Regions from separate parts of the Yersinia aldovae 670-83 genome, predicted to be linked through region 1. Evidence: predicted binding sites of a transcription regulator. Region 1 holds the regulator's gene; each other region holds the start of a gene.

Region 1 (6,769 bases):
GCAAATTATCCCGACGCCAATGGACGTTAAGGTTTATCAACAAGATATCGATTTGAGTAACGGTGTGGCACTGGATCTGAGCGCGTTACCAAAACCGGCTGCCAAGGCGGTACAGCAGCGCTTTGAGTTACTCGGGCTGAAGATGAACGCGGCGGGTTACCCAATAAAAACAGGGGTTCAACCTACCGTTTTTAAAGGTGATTTAGCTGTTTCTGGTGCTTATGAGCTGAATATTGGCGAGCAAGGCACGCAGGTGATTGGTTTTGATCCAACCGGCGTATTCTATGGTCTGCAATCAATTCTCTCGCTGGTCCCAACTGACGGTACTAAGAACATTGCTACTCTTGAGGCGAAAGATGCGCCACGCTTTGAATACCGTGGTGTTTTCCTCGATGTGGGCCGTAACTTCAAAACCAAAGATGCAGTGCTGCGCCTGCTTGATCAGATGGCAGCTTATAAGCTGAACAAATTCCACTTCCATCTGAGTGATGATGAAGGCTGGCGTATTGAAATCCCAGGCTTGCCGGAACTGACGGATGTCGGTGGTAAGCGTTGCCATGACTTGACCGAAAATGCCTGTCTGTTGCCACAACTGGGTTCTGGCCCGGATAGCAATAATCTGGGCAGTGGTCATTTTACCCGTGACGATTATATTGAGATCTTGCAATACGCTAAGGCGCGCCAGATTGATGTCATTCCTGAGATTGATATGCCAGCACATGCCCGTGCAGCGGTGGTTTCGATGGAAGCGCGCTACAACAATCTGATGAAGCAGGGTAAGGAAAAAGAAGCCAACGAATTCCGCTTGGTTGACCCGACGGATGACTCTAATACTACCTCGGTGCAGTTCTATGAGCGCAAAAGCTATCTGAATCCATGTCTGGACTCGTCCAAACGCTTTGTCGATAAAGTGATTGGCGAAATGGCTCAGATGCATAAAGACGCGGGAATGCCGCTGACTACCTGGCACTTTGGCGGTGATGAAGCGAAAAACATTCGTCTGGGGGCGGGGTTCCAGGACAAAAGTGGCCCAATCGAACCAGGTAAGGGCATTATCGATAAGAGTATTGAAGATAAGCCGTGGGCCAAGTCTCAGGTCTGTCAGGACATGGTCAAGCAAGGCAAGATTCAGGATGTTGAGCACCTTTCCAGCTACTTCGCTATTGAAGTCAGCAAGATGGTCAATGCTCACGGTATCGAGAAGATGCAAGCCTGGCAGGATGGTTTGAAAGACGCGAAAGATGCCAAAGCGTTTGCGACCAAACGTGTTGGCGTCAACTTCTGGGATACCCTCTACTGGGGTGGGGCTGATTCTATCAATGATTGGGCCAATAAAGGCTATGAAGTTGTAGCTTCCAATCCGGATTATGTCTATTTCGATATGCCATATGAAGTTAATCCGAATGAACGCGGCTACTACTGGGCAACGCGCTTCACTGATGAGGCTAAGGTCTTTAGTTTCGCTCCCAATAACATGCCGCAAAACGCTGAAACCTCCGTGGATCGCGACGGCAATCACTTTAGCGCGAAGAGCGATAAAGCGTGGCCGGGTGTACAGGGTATCTCTGGTCAGTCATGGAATGAAACCGTCCGTACTGATGAGCAGATGGAATACATGATCTTCCCACGGGTGTTGCCATTGGCTGAGCGTGCCTGGCATCGCGCATCATGGGAGCAGACTTATCAAGCGGGTCGCGAGTATAAAGGTGGCGAAACGCACTGGGTGGATACTAAAGCATTGGACAGTGACTGGCAGCGTTTTGCCAATATCATGGGCCAGCGCGAACTGGCAAAACTGGATAAAGCGGGTGTGTCATATCGCTTGCCGGTTCCGGGAGCGCGGATTGTTACCGGGCTGTTGGAAGCCAATATCTCTCTGCCTGGCTTGATTATCGAGTATTCAACTGATGGTGGTAAGCAGTGGCAGAAGTATGATGTCAACGCGCAGCCTAAGGTCAGTGGTGAGGTGTTGATCCGCTCGACCAGCCCGGATGGCAAACGCAGTAGCCGCGTTGAACCGGTTAAAGTTTGATGCTTTATAAGTGCTGTGTCTGATGTACCTCCTGTTTGATTTATTTGTAGCTCAACGAATTGTCGATTAAATGAAGTTGAGTTGATAGCTTTCCCCCGGCGAGTCCGGGGTTTTTTTTGCGTTAAATTTATGCAGGTCGCAAGGTCTATACCCAAAGTCATTGCAGGTAGGCCGCCAGCGAATAACAAATTGGTTATAAACTATTTTGAACAGCACTTGCGCTGGTTCATAGGATGAATGAGAGTAACTAAGGGAGAAGGGTATAAATAAGAATGACCACCTGACTCCCCACCGAGCTAATCTCGGGTTACATGCGGGAAAGGCGGCCATATTGCGGGTTATATATTTCAGCAGTGCTTAAAAATCTTTATAAGTTAACGCGATAAAACAGCATTATCTTTTGTCGTGAGCTGACTCATTTTCACGGCAATCACCGGATTCACAGTGGCCGTACAGATACAGACTGTGATTGGTCAGTTTGATACCGTGTTGTTTAGCAATTTCACGTTGCAGCGATTCAATCGATTCATTGCTAAATTCGATCACTTTGCCGCAATCCAGACAGATAAGGTGATCATGGTGATGTTGTTGCGTCAGCTCAAAGACTGATTTGCCGCCTTCGAAGTTATGGCGGGTAACAATACCGGCATCATCAAACTGATTCAGCACACGGTAAACCGTTGCCAAACCAATCTCTTCTCCGATATCGATCAGCTTTTTATAAAGATCTTCCGCGCTGACGTGATGGCACGCTGGGTTTTGCAACACTTCCAGAATTTTGAGCCGGGGCAGTGTTACTTTAAGGCCTGCGTTTTTTAAGGCTTTGTTGTTGTCAGTCATGCGGATTCAGTCCTATTACTATCGATTCAAATTAAGGCTGTTCAGCCTATGACATCCGTGGCGCAATATTCTCAATTGCGTCTCATTATAGAACTGCTAGCCCCAAATGAAAACCGTGGTTGTTAACAAAGTTATAATTGCACACTTTGTAAGATTAATCATGCAGTGTGTTGAGGAATGGGGATAACACATCATTCAAGTGTACAGTGGCTACAAATAAAGTTACAAATTTGTAGCCGTTTATTTTCATTTTACACCGATGATGGTGCGGATTTGTGGGCCGCTTAACAGAGCAAATTTACCCGGCAGACATAGCCACACATGTTTGGTGGGCTATTCAGGGCGAAAGAGATTATTTTACGCGAAGCAAGCGTGCTTAAAAGAGGGCGGAAACGCCTGATTGTATATAAAAGATACCATCACAGCGTTTCCGATATACCAAATTAACCGACGATCTCGGCCAAATTCAGTTCTTCACTGATCTGTTTTACCCAAGCGTGAACACGTTCATTGGTCAACTCTGGCTGACGGTCTTCATCGATTGCCAGACCAATAAAGTGGTCGTCATCAGCCAGGCCTTTAGAGGCTTCAAAATGGTAGCCTGCGGTTGGCCAGTGACCGACGATAGCAGCACCACGCGGTTCGATGATATCGCGCACTGTCCCCATCGCATCACAGAAATACTCGGCGTAATCTTCCTGATCACCGCAACCGAACAATGCTACCAGCTTGCCGTTGAAATCGATCTCTTCCAGGGTTGGGAAGAAATCATCCCAGTCACACTGCGCTTCACCGTAATACCAGGTTGGAATACCGATCAGCAGAATATCGAAGCCTTCTAAATCTTCTTTACTGCTTTTGGCAATGTCATGAACCTCAGCAACCTCTTTGCCCAGTTGCTTTTGGATCATCTTGGCAATGTTTTCAGTATTGCCAGTATCGCTGCCAAAGAAAATGCCTACAGTTGCCATATAACTTAATACCTTTTAAATTCAAATAGTTATGCTGATTTTTGAGCGTTATGCCCAATAATATAGCACATTTCGATAGGGCAACATAATGCCAGAAAACAGCATCAGGCTGATATCAAGTTTATGCGATATTAAATTTTCGCGAGTCACTCAACCTTACAACGCCGTTGCCGATAACCGTTGTGTAGCCGAATGGTTGCAATTTGCGGTGCCAGGGGAAATTCGTCAGATGAAAGTCTGCCGGTAAAGGAGCTATCGTTAGCTGTATGGACGTACTTTACTGCTTTTCGGTCATCAAATAACACCAGAGTCTCTAACGGCAATCATCCGTTATATAAGGGGAACGCACATGCAGTTTTTAAAAAATATTAGCATCAGGGTGGCTTTACTTTGGGTTCTTGGCATATTTTGCCTGCTCTGGGGCGGCGTATCAGCTTATACATTGCTATCACTGAATCAATTAACACAATCATCCAATGCGAACAGTGTGTTGGTAGAAAACATGAATTTGGTGAATCAGGGAACCGATCAGTATTTCCGTATGGTGACACGGCTTGCCCGCTCAGTGGATTATCGCCAAAACGGTAATATCGCGGATGCAGACAAAGAACTGAAATCATCGAATGTCGCCCTGGAGAATTTGAAAAAAAAACTGGCAGAGTTTAAAGCTGTCGACCATGCACAAATTGATCCTGTACTAGTCACTGGGGTTATTGATGGATGGAGCGGATTAATTGAGCAGGGTGTTACCCCGCTTTATCAGGCCGCGATGGATAACAATAGTGCCGCGTATCAAGAATTGGCCAAGAAAACCGTGCCTGCCTTGAGCCGCCAATATGGTTCCGTGGCAGAAAGCTTTAATCAGTCGGCATCAAAAGCTATCGGGGTGGCTAAAGAACAATTCTCACATCTGACAAAAGTGAGTAGCGTCACGCTTATCTCTGCTTTGGTTGCTGGCTTGTTGATTTTATTAGCGACGGATCGTTATCTGGTGGCGAACCTGGTGCGCCCGTTGGATGAGATCCGCGAGCATTTCCGGGTGATTGCTTCCGGTCAGCTTGGTCAGCCTATCACCGATTTTGGTCGAAACTGTGTTGGGCGGTTATTTCCGCTTTTGCGCGATGTACAAACCAGTCTGGTGAACACGGTTCAGACGATTCGTAGCAGTACCGACGGTATTTATCACGGTGCCGCTGAGATTTCAGCCGGTAATACTGATTTGTCATCCCGCACCGAACAGCAAGCGGCGGCATTGGAAGAGACGGCAGCGAGTATGGAGCAGCTCACCGCGACCGTAAAACACAATGCGGATAACGCACATCATGCCAGCCAACTTGCAGCGAGTGCCTCTGCGACGGCGAAAAAGGGCGGGTTGCTGGTGGCGGATGTGGTTAACACCATGAATGAGATTTCTGCCAGTTCACGAAAAATAGCTGACATAACTACTGTCATTAACAGCATTGCTTTTCAAACTAACATTCTGGCGCTGAATGCGGCAGTGGAGGCGGCAAGAGCGGGCGAACAGGGCCGTGGTTTTGCCGTGGTAGCCAGTGAAGTGCGTAACCTGGCCCAACGCAGCGCGCAAGCGGCGAAGGAGATTGATGGCTTGATCAATGAGTCGGTCAACCGTGTCAGCAGTGGTTCGGCGTTGGTGGAAAGTGCGGGAGTTACGATGGATGAAATTGTCCGTTCGATTACTAATGTGACTGATTTAATGGGGGAAATAGCCTCGGCTTCTGATGAGCAAAGTAAAGGTATCAGTCAGGTCGGGCAGGCGGTGGCTGAAATGGACAGCGTGACGCAGCAAAATGCTGCGCTGGTACAGGAGGCTTCGCGCGCAGCCGCCTCATTGGAAGAACAGGCAACACAATTGAATCGGGCGGTGGCGGTATTCAAATTACACCTGGATGACGAGCGGGTTAAACCGGCAATGAAGCCTCGGGCGCATCCCACAGCGATGGCACCTGTCACTAAGGTAGACAACAACGCCAATTGGGAAACTTTCTAAGCAACGGTGAGGATATTGGCGTGGCGTAATGACTTACGCCACGCCGTCATGGTAACCGGTAGGGTTAAAACCCTTCATGAGAGTGATCATGCGCTAATTGAGCCAGTAACATCTGTTCAATTAGCTCACTACGGCTGATGTTACGCAGCTCTGCAAGACTATTGAGAGCATCGACTGCATCGGCATTAATCTTCAGTTCCACGCGTCGTAAGCCACGGACTTTATCGCGTTGCAGTTGATTTCGCTTATTAATTCTAAGCTGTTCATCACGGGATAATGGGTTTGTTTTCGGTCGCCCCGGACGGCGTTCATCTGCGAACAGATCCAGCGTCGTGCGATCCGTTTGTTCTTTTGCCATAGGTAGCGTTACTACAAGGGATTTACATCAGAAAGCGTAACGGAGCCTTGTCTGACGATTCGGTTAACACGTATCAGGTTGAGAGCATAGATAGAGCGCATTTAATAACCTATATATCGCAGCCTGAATTTGCATTTGCACCGGTTATAGCCTGAGAACAGCGACCATACACCGCGGCAAAATTATAGCGCGCCATAATACCCCAGCCAAGCGAGCAACGACAATGCTTTACTGTGATTAGATTGGGCTAATTCATTCTTTTTTGCACAATTTTTCCACAGGAAATACATTTCTTTTCCCCAGGGTATGATTTTTAATCAACATCCGGGTGCGCAACATTATTCTGCATCGATAAAGCGGTGGATGGCCCGTAACACCGAGTCCGGTTTTTCTGCGTGGACCCAATGGCCGGTTCCTGCTACCACATGCGCTTTAGCTTGCGGGAACTGACGGGCAATATCATCACGATAGCTGTCCTGAACATAGGGGGATAACTCGCCGCGAATAAACAAAATGGGGTGGGGCCATGCAGGTACTGGTTGCCAACCAACAATATTCTC
Region 2 (6,769 bases), 480 kb from region 1:
TCATCCTTTGCTCTTATTTGGTGTATCGCAAAAGACGCCCTGCGTTACATAAAAAATCCATCTACAAAATGCCCGCGGGGATTTTTATGTCTTGGCTCTGCATGGCATTCTTCGCCTTTGTATTGGTGCTATTAACCCTTGAAAGTGATACCCGCCAGGCCCTGATTGTAACGCCGCTGTGGTTTGTCATTCTGAGCATCGGTTATTTTATTTTAAAGAAACGCAGAACCCGTTTGTACGATAGTAATAATCATTAAATGTTACGGCGTCAGCGTTTCTCTGACGCCTGTTTTGCTAACCAAACAGCGTTAAACACAGTTTTTTGTATCCGATCTCTTTTATAACCATAACAAGATGTAGCCCTTAGCTATATGCCTATTAGCGATCAATTAGCTAACCTCTAACAGCATTAACCGACACCAAACTCAATACATATTAAGCAAGTAGCATTTAGCTATCAGGAATAGTATTAACCACAGCTCACCCTATTATTGTGAAAGAACAACAGCGGTGGAGATACCTTTAAAAACAGCCGCTAAAGGGCTAATTTTGGGTACAGCTAAAGTTGCAGCCTGGGCGTATTGGCGTATGGTTAATAGGTGTCATTAACAGCAACTATGATGACATCATCAGCATTATTCAATAAATCTGATTGGAGTATCGCGAGATGGCGAAAATTTTAGTGCTTTACTATTCCATGTATGGGCATATCGAAACACTGGCCGGGGCCATTGCCGAGGGTGCAAAAAAAGTCAGCGGCGTTGAAGTGACCATCAAGCGGGTGCCGGAAACCATGCCACCGGAGGCTTTCGCGAATGCAGGCGGTAAAACCCACCAACAAGCGCCAGTCGCCACCCCAAAGGAACTGGCTGACTACGATGGTATCATTTTCGGCACCCCAACCCGCTTTGGTAATATGGCCGGGCAGATGCGCACTTTTCTTGACCAAACCGGTGGCTTATGGGCGTCTGGCGCATTGTTCGGTAAAGTCGCCAGCGTATTTGCCTCAACCGGTACTGGCGGTGGCCAGGAACACACTATTACCTCCACCTGGACGACACTGGCACACCACGGTTTTATTATTGTGCCTATCGGCTATGGCGCTAAAGAATTGTTCGATGTTTCGCAGACGCGCGGCGGCACTCCTTACGGGGCTACCACGATTGCAGGTGGTGATGGTTCTCGCCAGCCAAGCGCTGAGGAACTCGCCATCGCCCGTTTCCAGGGCGAACATGTGGCGAAGATCACCGCTAAATTAACCCGTTGAATTATCATGAAAAGCACCACTAAAGTGGTGCTTGATTTCAAGCTCAGGATTCAAGTAGCCTTTGTGCTAAATAGTGGTTGGCATCCACCACACCCGGTAAGACGAAGAAGTATCCCCCGCCGATCGGTTTAACATACTCTTCCAGCGCCTCACCATTGAGGCGGTTTTGCACCGCCAGGAATGCTTTCTCCAAATCAGACTGGTAGCAGATAAACAACAACCCCATATCCAGTTGTCCCGAATTTGAAACGCCTAATGAGTAACTGTAACCACGACGTAACATCAGGTTATTCTGGGTTTCTGCCGTCCGTGGGTTTGCCAAACGAATATGCGCATCCATTTTAATGACTTTGCCGTCAGGGTCTTGGGCATAATCTGGCTCATCATGTTCATAAACCATCCCCAATGGCGCGCCGCTGTGCTTATCGCGGCCAAAAATGGTTTGCTGCTCCTGTAATGGCGTACGGTCCCAAAACTCAACTTTAAAGCGAATAATCCGTGCAGCCTGATAACTACCGCCCACGGCCCAATCTGGTTCTCCGGCATTTTTCTGAACCCAGACCACTTGATTGATCAGCGGCTTATTGCTGGTTTTAGGGTTGGCAGTACCGTCTTTAAAACCCAACAAGTTGATCGGCGTCTCTTTGCCTTTACTGCGAGCTGCGTGAGCAGAAATAAAGCCTTCGCGCTTCCAGCGCACGCTAAGTAAGTCCGGCGTGTGCTTAATAATATCGCGCAGCGCATGAATGACGGTTTCATTGGTGTTGGCACAGATTTGTAGCAAGATATCACCATGACATAAACCAGCATCCAGTGAATCATTGGGAAAACGGGTCATTTTCTGTAGCCGCAGTGGTTTTTGCCCCTGTAAACCAAAACGCTCGTCAAACAACGAGTCACCGACAGAAACCGTGATGGTCAGGTTATCGGGATAAATTTCCGGCCCCATAATCCCGGAATCCAGCGGCGGTAACTTGGCATCTACCGCGGGCGCATGACCACCACGCGTCAGAAAGGCCAGTCGCTCAGTCAGCAGTTTGAATAAACGCGTCAGAGCCGCTTTGTCTGTGGCCAAAACATCAAAAGCCACCAGCATCATCGCCGCCTGCTGCGAGGTTAATACTCCAGCCTGATGCGGGCCGTAAAAAGGGTGTTTCTGCCAGCGCTCATCTTGCGCGGGTGCAGATTCGGGTGCAGTGCAATCCGCCGCGCGAGCTATTTTTGCCCCGCCGAGCGCCAATGCCCCACTCATCATGCCCATACCGAGCAGTAAACGCCGCCGGGACGGCAAAGCCGCCCCATTATCCTGTGGATACGGCCCGTATTGCGGGCCGGTTTTCTTATTCATCTTAACCAACCTTAATCCAGACCTAATACACCACGCAGTTGAGCCAGGTCTTCCGCCAGCGCTGTAATCGGCCCTTTCATGGCATTACGGTCAGCATCGGTTAACTTCTCGTAGGATTCATAGCCCTCTTTGGTACGGTATTTCGCCAGCACGCTATCAACCGTTTTAAAGTTGGCATCAATTTTATCCAACAACGGCTTATCGGCTTTTTCCAGTAATGGCCGCAGCAGATTAACAATTTTCTGTGCGCCATCGACGTTAGCCTGAAAATCCCACAAATCTGTGCGGCTATAACGGTCTTCTTCACCGCTAATTTTGCTGGCGGCAACTTCCTCAATCAGACCGGCGGCTCCACCTACCACCTTGTTCGGTGCGAATGTCAGGTGAGTAATACGTTTTTGCAGTTCTCGCGTGTCCTGATACAGTTGGTCGGCGAATTTATCCGCGCCTTTGGTGGTGTTGTCACCAAACAGGATTTTCTCTAAACGGTGGAACCCGGTAAATTTCGGATCAGCCGCTTTCTGCTCAAAATCGTCTTCACGGGCATCAATGCTACCATCCAAATCTGAGAACAATTCGGCGATCGGCTCAATACGCTCATAGTGCTGACGTGTTGGTGCATACAACTTGCGCGCCAATGCCAGATCACCGTTTTTGATTGCATCAGTAAAAGCTTTGGTTTGGGTCACCAACTGAGCGACTTCTTGTGTTACATAGACTTTATACTCAGCAATCGGCCCAACCAGTGCCATCGCATCTGGTTTTACCGCCGTGTGATCGCCCACCGCAGTGACGGTCAGCGTCCCTTTTGGATTGCTCAGTAAGCCGCACGTCATATCGTATTCACCCGGTTCCAAATTGGCGGTCATTTTCTGGGTAAAGCCCGGCGCGATATTCTCACGCTCCTCAACCACCATCACCCCTTTGAGGATTTCCCACTCCAGCCCCTTTTGGCTGGCATTGTGCACAATAAACTGGGTTTTACCGGCAGGAATAGACAACATCATTGGTTCACATTGTTTATCATTAACGGTAATTTTAACTTGTGGAATATCAGCCGCTTGTACGTTGATAGCCACAGCAGGCAGAGCCAACAACGCGGCGTGTAAGGCAGTGCGACGGAAGAACCGGTTAGACATGTGAAAATCCCTGAATTATTGGTTAGTTTTCTGCGCAACAGATGCGGTTGAGGCCGCCGTGGTGCGTGGTGGAAGGAAAAAGAAAATCAATGCCGGAATCAGATAGATAGAGTAAACCGCGACTTCACTGACTGTCGGCGCTTCCTGATAGCCAAACATGCCCTCAAGGAAGGTGCCAAGCAGTGAATGGGTGGAAAGTACCGCCGTCAGATTGAAAGCAATGTCTTGGAAATGGTTCCACAAACCTGCCTCATGGAAGGCTCTAATCGCCCCGGCAGCCAGACCCGCAGCGACAAACAAGATAAACAGACTGGTCCATTTAAAGAATTTAGCCAAGTGCAGCTTAATACCGCCCCAGTAGATGGCCATACCGACCAGAATGGCGCAGCTCAGCCCCAGTATTGCACCGATCGGTGCGCCAATTCCAACATCCTGCTGGAAAGCTGCCAGTAAGAAGAAAACTGACTCAAGCCCTTCACGGGCCACAGCAAAAAAGACCATTGCCACCAATGCCCAGCCCTGACCACGGCCAGAACTTAATGCATGGTCAATCGCCCCTTCCAGATGGACTTTGACTGACCTGGATACTTTGCGCATCCAGAAAACCATATAAGTTAAAATGCAAACTGCCACCATCGCAATAATACCTTCAAACAGCTCTTGCTGTTTCTGCGGAAACTCGCCGGTGGTTTCATTGATAAAAATGCCGATAGCCAGGCAAAGCACTGCGGCTGTCACGACACCAATCCATACAGCGCCCATCCATTGACCGCGTTGAGTACGTTTAAGGTAACTGGCGATCAGGCTAACAATCAGCGCGGCTTCCAGCCCTTCACGAAACATAATAAGAAATGGGACAAACATGCTGAACACCCCTGCGGTGGATATGGGTATAAATGTGTAATGATAGATAGCGTCGATTTACGTAAAGAAAAGTAAAACTAAAAACGATAGTGATTATCATTCTAAGCAAAAGAAATTCAAGAGGCGGAATAAGAATATTGTTAACCAAACTGTGGCAAGTTGTTTCTGCCCAGTTAAATAACAAGATAATTCATTGAGATAGGATTTACTGCAAAATCTATTTTCCCGCGAAAACAGCCATCGACAATAAACAATTTCAACTAAAAAATGGCCTCCTGCGTGACAGGAGGCCATGATTAGCGCGAGTACGTTTAATTAAGTAAACCCCGTCGCGGGATTATACCGTCTTGAATTCAGCTTCTGCTTGACGGAAACGTTCAGTAATTGTCTTGCTCGGCGTGCTGCCCATTAGGCTAACGACCACAATGGCAATACTGGCAAACAGGAAGCCTGGGATAATCTCGTACAAATCCAGCCACGCATACTGTTTCCAGACGATAACCGTGATAGCCCCAATCAACATCCCAGCCAGCGCACCGTTACGGGTCATGCGTGGCCACATTACTGAAATTAATACCACCGGGCCAAATGCAGCACCAAAGCCCGCCCATGCATAACTCACCAAGCCCAAGACCCGGTTGTTTGGGTCTGCCGCCAGCGCAATGGCAATCAACGCCACCAACAGCACCATCACACGCCCAACCCACACTAACTCTTTTTGGCTGGCTTTTTTACGCAGGAAAGCTTTGTACAAATCTTCCGTTAGTGCACTTGAGCACACCAGTAACTGGCAACTTAGAGTGCTCATGACCGCAGCCAAAATAGCTGAAAGCAAAATACCGGCGATCCACGGATTGAACAGTAATTTAGCTAATTCAATGAATACTCTCTCGCCATTTTGAGTGACATTTCCCGCCTGTTCTGGATGATTTTCAAAGTAAGCAATACCGAAGAAGCCCACCGCGATAGTCCCTGCCAGACAAAGAATCATCCAGGTCATACTGATGCGGCGCGCGCTACGGATAGTCCGGTGCGAGTCTGCCGCCATAAAGCGAGCCAGGATATGCGGTTGTCCAAAATAACCCAAGCCCCAGCCAAGCAGCGAGAGGATCGCAACCAGATTAAGCCCTTTAAACATATCGACATTTGCCGGGTTTTTAGCGGTAATCACCATCATCGAAGTATCGATGCCACCCACCGCCAAAATAACAATAATCGGCGTCAGGATCAGGGCAAAAATCATTAAAGTCGCCTGCACAGTATCCGTCCAACTGACTGCGAGGAAACCACCAATAAAGGTATAAGCAATCGTTGCCGCAGCACCCGCCCATAAGGCCGTGCCATAACTGAGGCCAAAAGTGCTTTCGAATAGACGCGCACCGGCGACAATCCCTGAAGCACAATAAATAGTAAAGAACACTAAAATGACCACCGCCGATATTACCCGCAGTAATTTACTCTTGTCTTCAAAACGGCTGGTAAAATAATCAGGCAGGGTCAAGGCATTATTATTGGCCTCGGTATGAACCCGTAGACGGCCAGCAACCAGTTTCCAGTTAAAATAAGCGCCAATGACCAGACCAATAGCTATCCAGCTTTCGGAAATACCGGAGAGGAAAATAGCGCCCGGTAACCCCATTAATAGCCAACCACTCATATCAGAAGCCCCGGCAGATAATGCGGTAACCACACTGCCTAAACTTCGTCCGCCCAAAATATAATCATCAAAGTTATTGGTTGCCCGGTAAGCCATTAGGCCAATTAATATCATGCCAAAAATGTAAATTAAAAAAGTCACCAACATTGGTGTATTCATCATCATGAAGCATCTCCATAGTGCGTATTATCGTTTTAATACATTTCGCTATTTTTAGTCGTTTTCGCTAAGGCGATTTTATGCCTACCTCTGGCTCCCCTGTCGGAACATGACACTGAATTACACCAGAGAAGAATAATTAGCAACAGGTGAACTATCCATAACAACTATTCGCAAGCGAATGGATATCTCGCGGTTGCTATCCTAGAGGACTCCTTTCACTTACCACAACAACTTCAACAAAAATTTTACAAAAAATTCACCCTATATCACATTACGCACCGTAAAAAGTTACACCTTCCATTACAAAATGAGTTGCACCTTAGGTTAATGCC
Region 3 (6,769 bases), 2.1 Mb from region 1:
TGCTATTGAGCAAGCAACATTAGCACTAACAATAGAAAATAACACTAATAATCCAGATGAGACTCAAACTGAGAAGAATATTTCATTGGTAAATGCTTATGCTAGAGCTTACCTTCCATCTGAAAGCTTCTCTGCTCCGGTGATTGATATCATTTCTCACCCCAATCATATAGAATATCGGGCAGCAACCACCCTGAATTATACACCTAAATTCTTGACCAAAGAACTTATTACTAATATTGATGGAAGAATAATCGTGGCAGATAATGGTGTAGCCATAAAGAATAAATTCACATCGCCTGGAGAAATAACTGATGTGGTTTTTGTCGTGGATTACTCCGTCTCAATGGATGGTAATTTTGGTGATGAAAAAAAAACAACTAAAATACAAGAATTAAGAAGAATATTTGAAGATTTAAATAATACCATATTGAAAAATAATAATATTCACACTATTGGATTTGTTCCTTTTTCATGGGGGACGAAGGAAATGATCGGGAAAGGTATACATAGAAAAATATATTGTCACTTTCCTTTTGTTCCTAAGATACCCATGCCACCTAGCTATTATCTGGGAGATTTAAACAGTTATAACCCAGCGAAAGAATTAACTGATGCGGTAAAAAACAATATTGATTATGATGCAACTATTAAGTCTATAACTGCAAATTATAACTTTATTAACATACCTATAGATGATATTAAACCTAGTTCTTTTTGTTTAAAAGGTTCTGATGCCTACACTTTAAGATCTGATGATATAACAAATGATAATATTCAAGAAAATATAGAACATGATGTCAATGGGTTGACATTAATAAGTTCAGGAATATTAGTTGCGAATGACATATTTAGAAAAGACAGTAAGAATAAAGATAAACTAATGATTATTATCTCTGATGGTAATGATCAGGAGATTTCTTCAGACCTTACTCAAGAGAAAATAACCAAAACACTTATAGAAAAAGGCATGTGTGAAAGAATAAAGGAAAATAATATCAGAATGGTATTTATTGGCATTGCGTATACCGTTAAAGAGATTGAGTGGGAAGACTGCGTCGGTAAGAGGAATTATTATGAAGCGCAAAATGCCCATGAACTGGAAGCTGACCTACGGCAAGCATTAGAGACAATAGAAGCCAGTGAGGTGGGCCGCAATATCCCTAAAAATTAATGTCAGGCGCGGTTGTCACAACCGCGCCTGTTGCAGACTATTTTGCACCGCCCGCTTCCATTCCGACTAATCCAACCTTGAGATAACCCGATTTACGCAGTGCATCCATCACACTCATCAGTGTCTCATAATCCACCACTTTATCTGCCTGGAAGAAGATGGTGGTTTCTTTATTAGAGTGAGTCGCCTTGTCCAGCATAGCAGCCAGTGAGTCGCGATCCACCGACTGGTCACCGACGAACAACTGGTTATCAGCTTTAACTGTCAGAAATACCGGTTTCTCTGGCCGTGGTTGTGGCACCGCAGAGGATGCAGGTAAATCGACTTTAATATCTACCGTTGCTAATGGTGCCGCCACCATAAAGATAATCAACAGCACCAGCATCACATCGATAAAGGGGGTTACATTAATTTCGTGCAATTCACCGCTTTCATCGAGGTTGTCATTCATCCGCATGGCCATAAATTACCCCGCACGCAATTGGTGAGGATGTTTTGATGACTTTGCTTCTGCACTGCTGCACAAATCCAGATCACGGCTCAACAGCAGTAACACCTGAGCCGCAACATCCCCTACTTGAGCACGGTAACTGCCAATCAAGCGGGCAAAAATGTTGTAGATAACGACCGCTGGGATTGCCGCAACCAAACCTAATGCGGTTGCCAGCAGAGCTTCAGCGATACCCGGAGCGACGACAGCCAAATTGGTCGTTTGTGAATGAGCAATACCGATAAAGCTGTTCATAATGCCCCAAACCGTACCGAACAAGCCGACAAATGGTGAGATAGCACCGATCGTAGCCAAGAAACCATTACCTTTGCCCATTTGCCGGCCAATTGCCGCCACGCGACGTTCTAAACGAAACGCGGTACGTTCTTTAATACCATTATTGTCGTCAGACTCTGCCGATAGCAGACGCTCATTTTGTGCTTCACGCAGTAGCAATCCGCTGATGCTATCTGCGGTAAACGCCTCAGCACGTTCTGATGCAGTATCAAGATCGGTAACCGCACCAATCACTTCGTATTCTTGCTGCAAACGGCGGCGCGCACGGAACAATTCAGTGCCTTTTGAGAACAGAATGGTCCAGGTCACGATGGATGCTAACACCAAACCAATCATTACCCCTTTAACCACAACGTCTGCGTGCTGATACATACCCCAGACAGATAAGTCCATCGCCAACCCTTGTGGCACAGGTTGAATCATCGGTGCCGGGCTTGCCGGTGCGATTGCCTCGGCTGATGTCGCCGCGACTGATGTAATCTCTGGTGCAGGTAATGGTGTTGAAGTTGCCGCTGTTGGTGCGGCAACTGTGGTAGCAATGCTGTTGCTATTACCCGGTGCGGCCTGTACCTGACCGATTAAACCGGCCACCAGTAACAGTGCCATCGCACCTTTTATCATCCGATTCTGTGCGAATGATTTATCTTTAATTTCTTTGCCAGCTATTTTCACGCTGTGCCTCCACCCTAATGTGTATTGCAATTTAAAGACCAAATCAGTTGCTGATCATATCAAACAAATGGCGGATTGATAGTAATTATCATTAGTATTTGGGCTGATTTTTTAAGAAAATTGACTAATTATTCCTGATGAAACAATTGTGTAACCTAATGGAATAGATAATAACTTCCGCCGTGTAACTGAAGTCATATGAAATATGAGGATAAGAAGTCATTGATTGAGCTGAATAACTCATTTTTTATTCCTTAATATATTCCTCGTTTCACGGCTTAAACAGAATTTCTCCAACGCTAACCGGTGGAAAACAGCGGGTCACCCTCTTTAGTTTTTTTCATGATGAAAGCGGCCCCCACACAACAACCATCATGCTAACGTAAGGAATATATCCCAAAATGCATCTGGCTAATAAACGATAGGCCAGGCTTATAAAAAGGTGACAACGCTATATGTCTGCAAACAAAAAAAGCACAGAAAAGCTGGAAACTACATTAGTGACTGCGGGTAGACGTAAGAAATTCACCCAAGGCTCGGTGAATAGCGTGATCCAACGGGCATCATCGATCGTTTTCGACTCACTTGAAGCGAAAAAACAGGCCACCATCAATCGCGGAAAAGGTGAACTATTTTATGGCCGCAGAGGCACGCTGACCCACTTCTCCTTACAAGAAGCAATGACTGAGCTGGAAGGCGGCGCGGGTTGTGTGCTCTATCCTTGTGGAGCCGCCGCGATCAGCAATGCGATTTTATCGTTTGTCTCCGCAGGCGACCATGTGCTGATGACCGGTTCAGCTTATGAGCCAGCACAGAGTTTCTGCGACAAAATTTTATCGCGTCTGAATGTCACTACCACCTATTTTGATCCGATGATTGGGGCTGAGATAGCCTCCCTCATCACGCCGGCAACTCGCGTGGTATTTCTTGAATCTCCCAGCTCCATCACGATGGAAATACAAGATATTCCCGCAATAGTGAACGCTATCCGTGGGGTTGCGCCGGAAGTGATTATCATGATGGACAATACCTGGGCGGCAGGTGTGCTGTTTAAAGCGCTGGATTTTGATATCGATATCTCTATCCAATCAGGAACGAAATATATTATTGGCCATTCCGATGCCATGCTGGGGATAGCGGTTGCCAATGCCCGCTGTTGGGAGCAACTGCGGGAAGACTCTTATCTGATGGGGCAAATGGTTGATGCGGATACCGCCTATCTTGCTAGCCGCGGCTTGCGTACTTTAGGCGTCCGGCTGAAACAGCATGAGAAAAGCAGTCTCGAGATTGCCCAGTGGCTCGCTCAACGCCCTGAAGTCGCGGCGGTTTACCACCCGGCATTGCCCGATTGCAAAGGTCATGAGTTCTATAAACGAGACTTCAATGGTTGTAATGGTTTATTTTCGTTCGAGTTAAAAGAAGCATTGAGCCAGCAGCAGCTCGAGGCTTATCTTGATAACTTCACTCACTTCAGTATGGCCTTCTCATGGGGCGGTTTTGAATCATTGATTTTAGGCTATCAACCCAAAGACATCCGAGCTATACGCAAATATGACCGTGCTGACATCAAAGGAACATTAATTCGCCTACATATTGGTCTGGAGAATGTGCAAGACTTGCAGAGTGATTTAGCTGCTGGATTTGAACGTATCCAAAGCGCCAAAAACTAAGCAGCGAATACCTTGAATGCGCGGCAACACTCCCCGCGCATTTATTACTGCTTACATAAAAACATCAACCGCACGTATATAGCCCCGCAAAAATTTGGTTAATGAGGATAAGATCAATGTGGATTGGCGTCATTGCAGATACACTAGCAGCAGTTCCGACCAACGATATCCTCACACGATAGGCACACAGGAAGAGAAATGGATGTATTACGCGAAATCCTTCATGCCCTTTGGCAGCAGGATTTTAGTAAACTGGCAGACCCCAATGTGATTTGGGTCATTTACGGCATACTTTTTACCACGTTATTTTTAGAAAATGGCCTGCTCCCCGCCTCTTTTCTTCCCGGCGATAGCTTGCTGTTATTAGCCGGAGCATTGATAGCCAAAGGTGTGATGAGCTTTTTGCCGACGATAATCATTCTAACCGCAGCAGCCAGCCTGGGCTGTTGGTTAAGTTACCTGCAAGGGTTGTGGTTAGGGGATACCAAAGTGGTCAAAAAGTGGCTGTTGCAGCTCCCTCTTCAGTATCGGCAACGCGCCCATACCCTCTTTGTGCGCCACGGGTTAGCGGCTCTGATCATTGGCCGTTTTCTGGCATTTGTACGCACCTTACTGCCGACGCTTGCCGGTATCTCCGGTCTGAATAGTGCGCGGTTTCAATTCTTTAACTGGCTCAGTGGGCTGTTATGGGTCGGTAGCGTCGTTGGGTTAGGCTTCGCCCTCAGCCATATTCCACTCGTTAAACACTATGAAAATCAGGTAATGACAGTATTGATGATTTTGCCTCTCGTGTTACTGTTGGCAGGCTTGATCGGCACACTGATTTTAGTGTGGTGCAAACGTAAAAGCGTGACAGAGTAGGCGGTCTTTCCGATCCCGATACTTACCGTTATTCAAGCAAAAACGGCGTTCAATACGCCGTTTCGTTGCTGAAATTAAACGGTATCACAATCAGTTGGTTCTCAACTTGGCAACTTCCTCACTCGGTGTATGGCCGAAATAACGTTTAAATTCTCGGCTAAACTGTGAAGCACTCTCATATCCTACTTTAATAGCAGCCGTACTGGCCTTTAGCCCATCATGTAACATCATCATCCGTGCACGATGCAGCCGATAAGACTTAAGATATTGCAACGGTGAGGTATTGGTTACGGCTTTGAAATTATGGTGGAATGCAGAAACACTCATATTTACATCAGCGGCTAACTGTTCAACAGTTAAGTTATCTGCAAAATGGTTTTCGATTCGCCGTAACGTTTTGGTGATTTGATTAAAGTGCCCGTGGCGGTTAACCAGCGCCTGCAATGCCCCGCCGCATTGGCCACATAACACGTAGTAGATAATCTCTCTTACAATTTGTGGCCCGAGCACTTTTGCATCGCGCGGTTTGGACATCACATCCAGCAGCCGTTCAGTGGCACACAGCATCTCGTTGGTGAGGGCAGCAGAGTTCACACCTGACGAATTGCCCAAAGGTTTACCCACTTCATCATCACCAATATCTATTAGTAAATCCTGTAGCATTTGGCTGTCTATATGAATGGATATTCCTGCCAGAGGAATCTCAGGGCTGGCAAAAGTTTCACATTCAAATGGCAGCGGCACGGTCAGGATAAGATAATTTTTCGGGTCATACTGAAACACTTTACTGCCCAGATAACCCACCTTATGTCCCTGAAATATAATCACTACACTCGGGGTATACATTACCGGAGTACGCGGTTGATGCACCGTGGAATAAAAAACTTTTACCCGCGGTACAGCTGAAGGCGTTACGCTATTGCCTTTAGCCAATCGGGTAATCTTCGCGGCCATCTGCGCCTGAATATCATTAGCCTCAACCATTATGCCCCCAATTTCCCCTACCAGCCTGAAATCTGACTTATCATATATTTTGCAGAATAATCTGACATAGATTGTGCCTTATTTATCGAGTTTCCTACAGTGTTTTGGATAAATAGGCAAGACCAAGGCAGGAATGTACCTATTGACGACGGATAGATTGAGTTTTAGTCAATACCTATCTGTACATCTCATAACAAATACAACCCATTAATCAACAAGATAGTTAAGATATAAATTATTAATAATCGTTTTATGATATTAATAATATTAATATATAACTATTATCTATCAAATGATTTTTCTGGATCGGTTTTACATATACGTAAGCACTTATCGTAACTTTTCGTGAATTTATGAACATGCCCTAATCCATAGGCATGGTATTACGCTCATCGATAATTTTAGGATTGGAGGCCACCAGAAAAAATACGTTATATTGATTTGATAAGGAAGCAATGAAGTGAAGTATTCCAGAACGTTATTAAGCTTAATGATTACAGGAGCGCTATCTATTACATCATTAAGCGCCAATGCAGTAGGACAGAATTGTGCGAGTGAAACAATACCATCGTTAAGCGGTACTGTACTGACATGTTCCACCGACTTGGGTATTAATCCTAA

The links. The regulator Fur, encoded in region 1, represses iron uptake genes when iron is present. The targets are predictions, from matches to a motif close to ATAATAATGAGAACNACTATCAA.
Positions count from the first base shown of each region.
Region 2: the regulator Fur is predicted to act here: its motif matches at 4,702-4,724, upstream of efeU (iron uptake transporter permease EfeU).
Region 3: the regulator Fur is predicted to act here: its motif matches at 2,709-2,731, upstream of exbB (tol-pal system-associated acyl-CoA thioesterase).

Region 1 covers NZ_CP009781.1:4,132,354-4,139,122, forward strand. The annotation lists gene AT01_RS18585 (beta-N-acetylhexosaminidase) at 1-2,032, shown strand, start outside; gene fur (ferric iron uptake transcriptional regulator) at 2,426-2,872, opposite strand; gene fldA (flavodoxin FldA) at 3,316-3,843, opposite strand; gene AT01_RS18600 (methyl-accepting chemotaxis protein) at 4,193-5,851, shown strand; gene ybfE (LexA regulated protein) at 5,916-6,209, opposite strand; gene ybfF (esterase) at 6,548-6,769, opposite strand, start outside.
Region 2 covers NZ_CP009781.1:138,362-145,130, reverse strand. The annotation lists gene cycA (D-serine/D-alanine/glycine transporter) at 1-257, shown strand, start outside; gene wrbA (NAD(P)H:quinone oxidoreductase) at 668-1,267, shown strand; gene efeB (iron uptake transporter deferrochelatase/peroxidase subunit) at 1,311-2,615, opposite strand; gene efeO (iron uptake system protein EfeO) at 2,627-3,754, opposite strand; gene efeU (iron uptake transporter permease EfeU) at 3,770-4,618, opposite strand; gene putP (sodium/proline symporter PutP) at 4,956-6,440, opposite strand.
Region 3 covers NZ_CP009781.1:2,076,591-2,083,359, forward strand. The annotation lists gene AT01_RS09490 (TadE/TadG family type IV pilus assembly protein) at 1-1,174, shown strand, start outside; gene exbD (TonB system transport protein ExbD) at 1,212-1,637, opposite strand; gene exbB (tol-pal system-associated acyl-CoA thioesterase) at 1,641-2,633, opposite strand; gene metC (cystathionine beta-lyase) at 3,089-4,303, shown strand; gene AT01_RS09510 (DedA family protein) at 4,502-5,164, shown strand; gene AT01_RS09515 (AraC family transcriptional regulator) at 5,255-6,148, opposite strand; gene AT01_RS09520 (pectate lyase family protein) at 6,609-6,769, shown strand, end outside.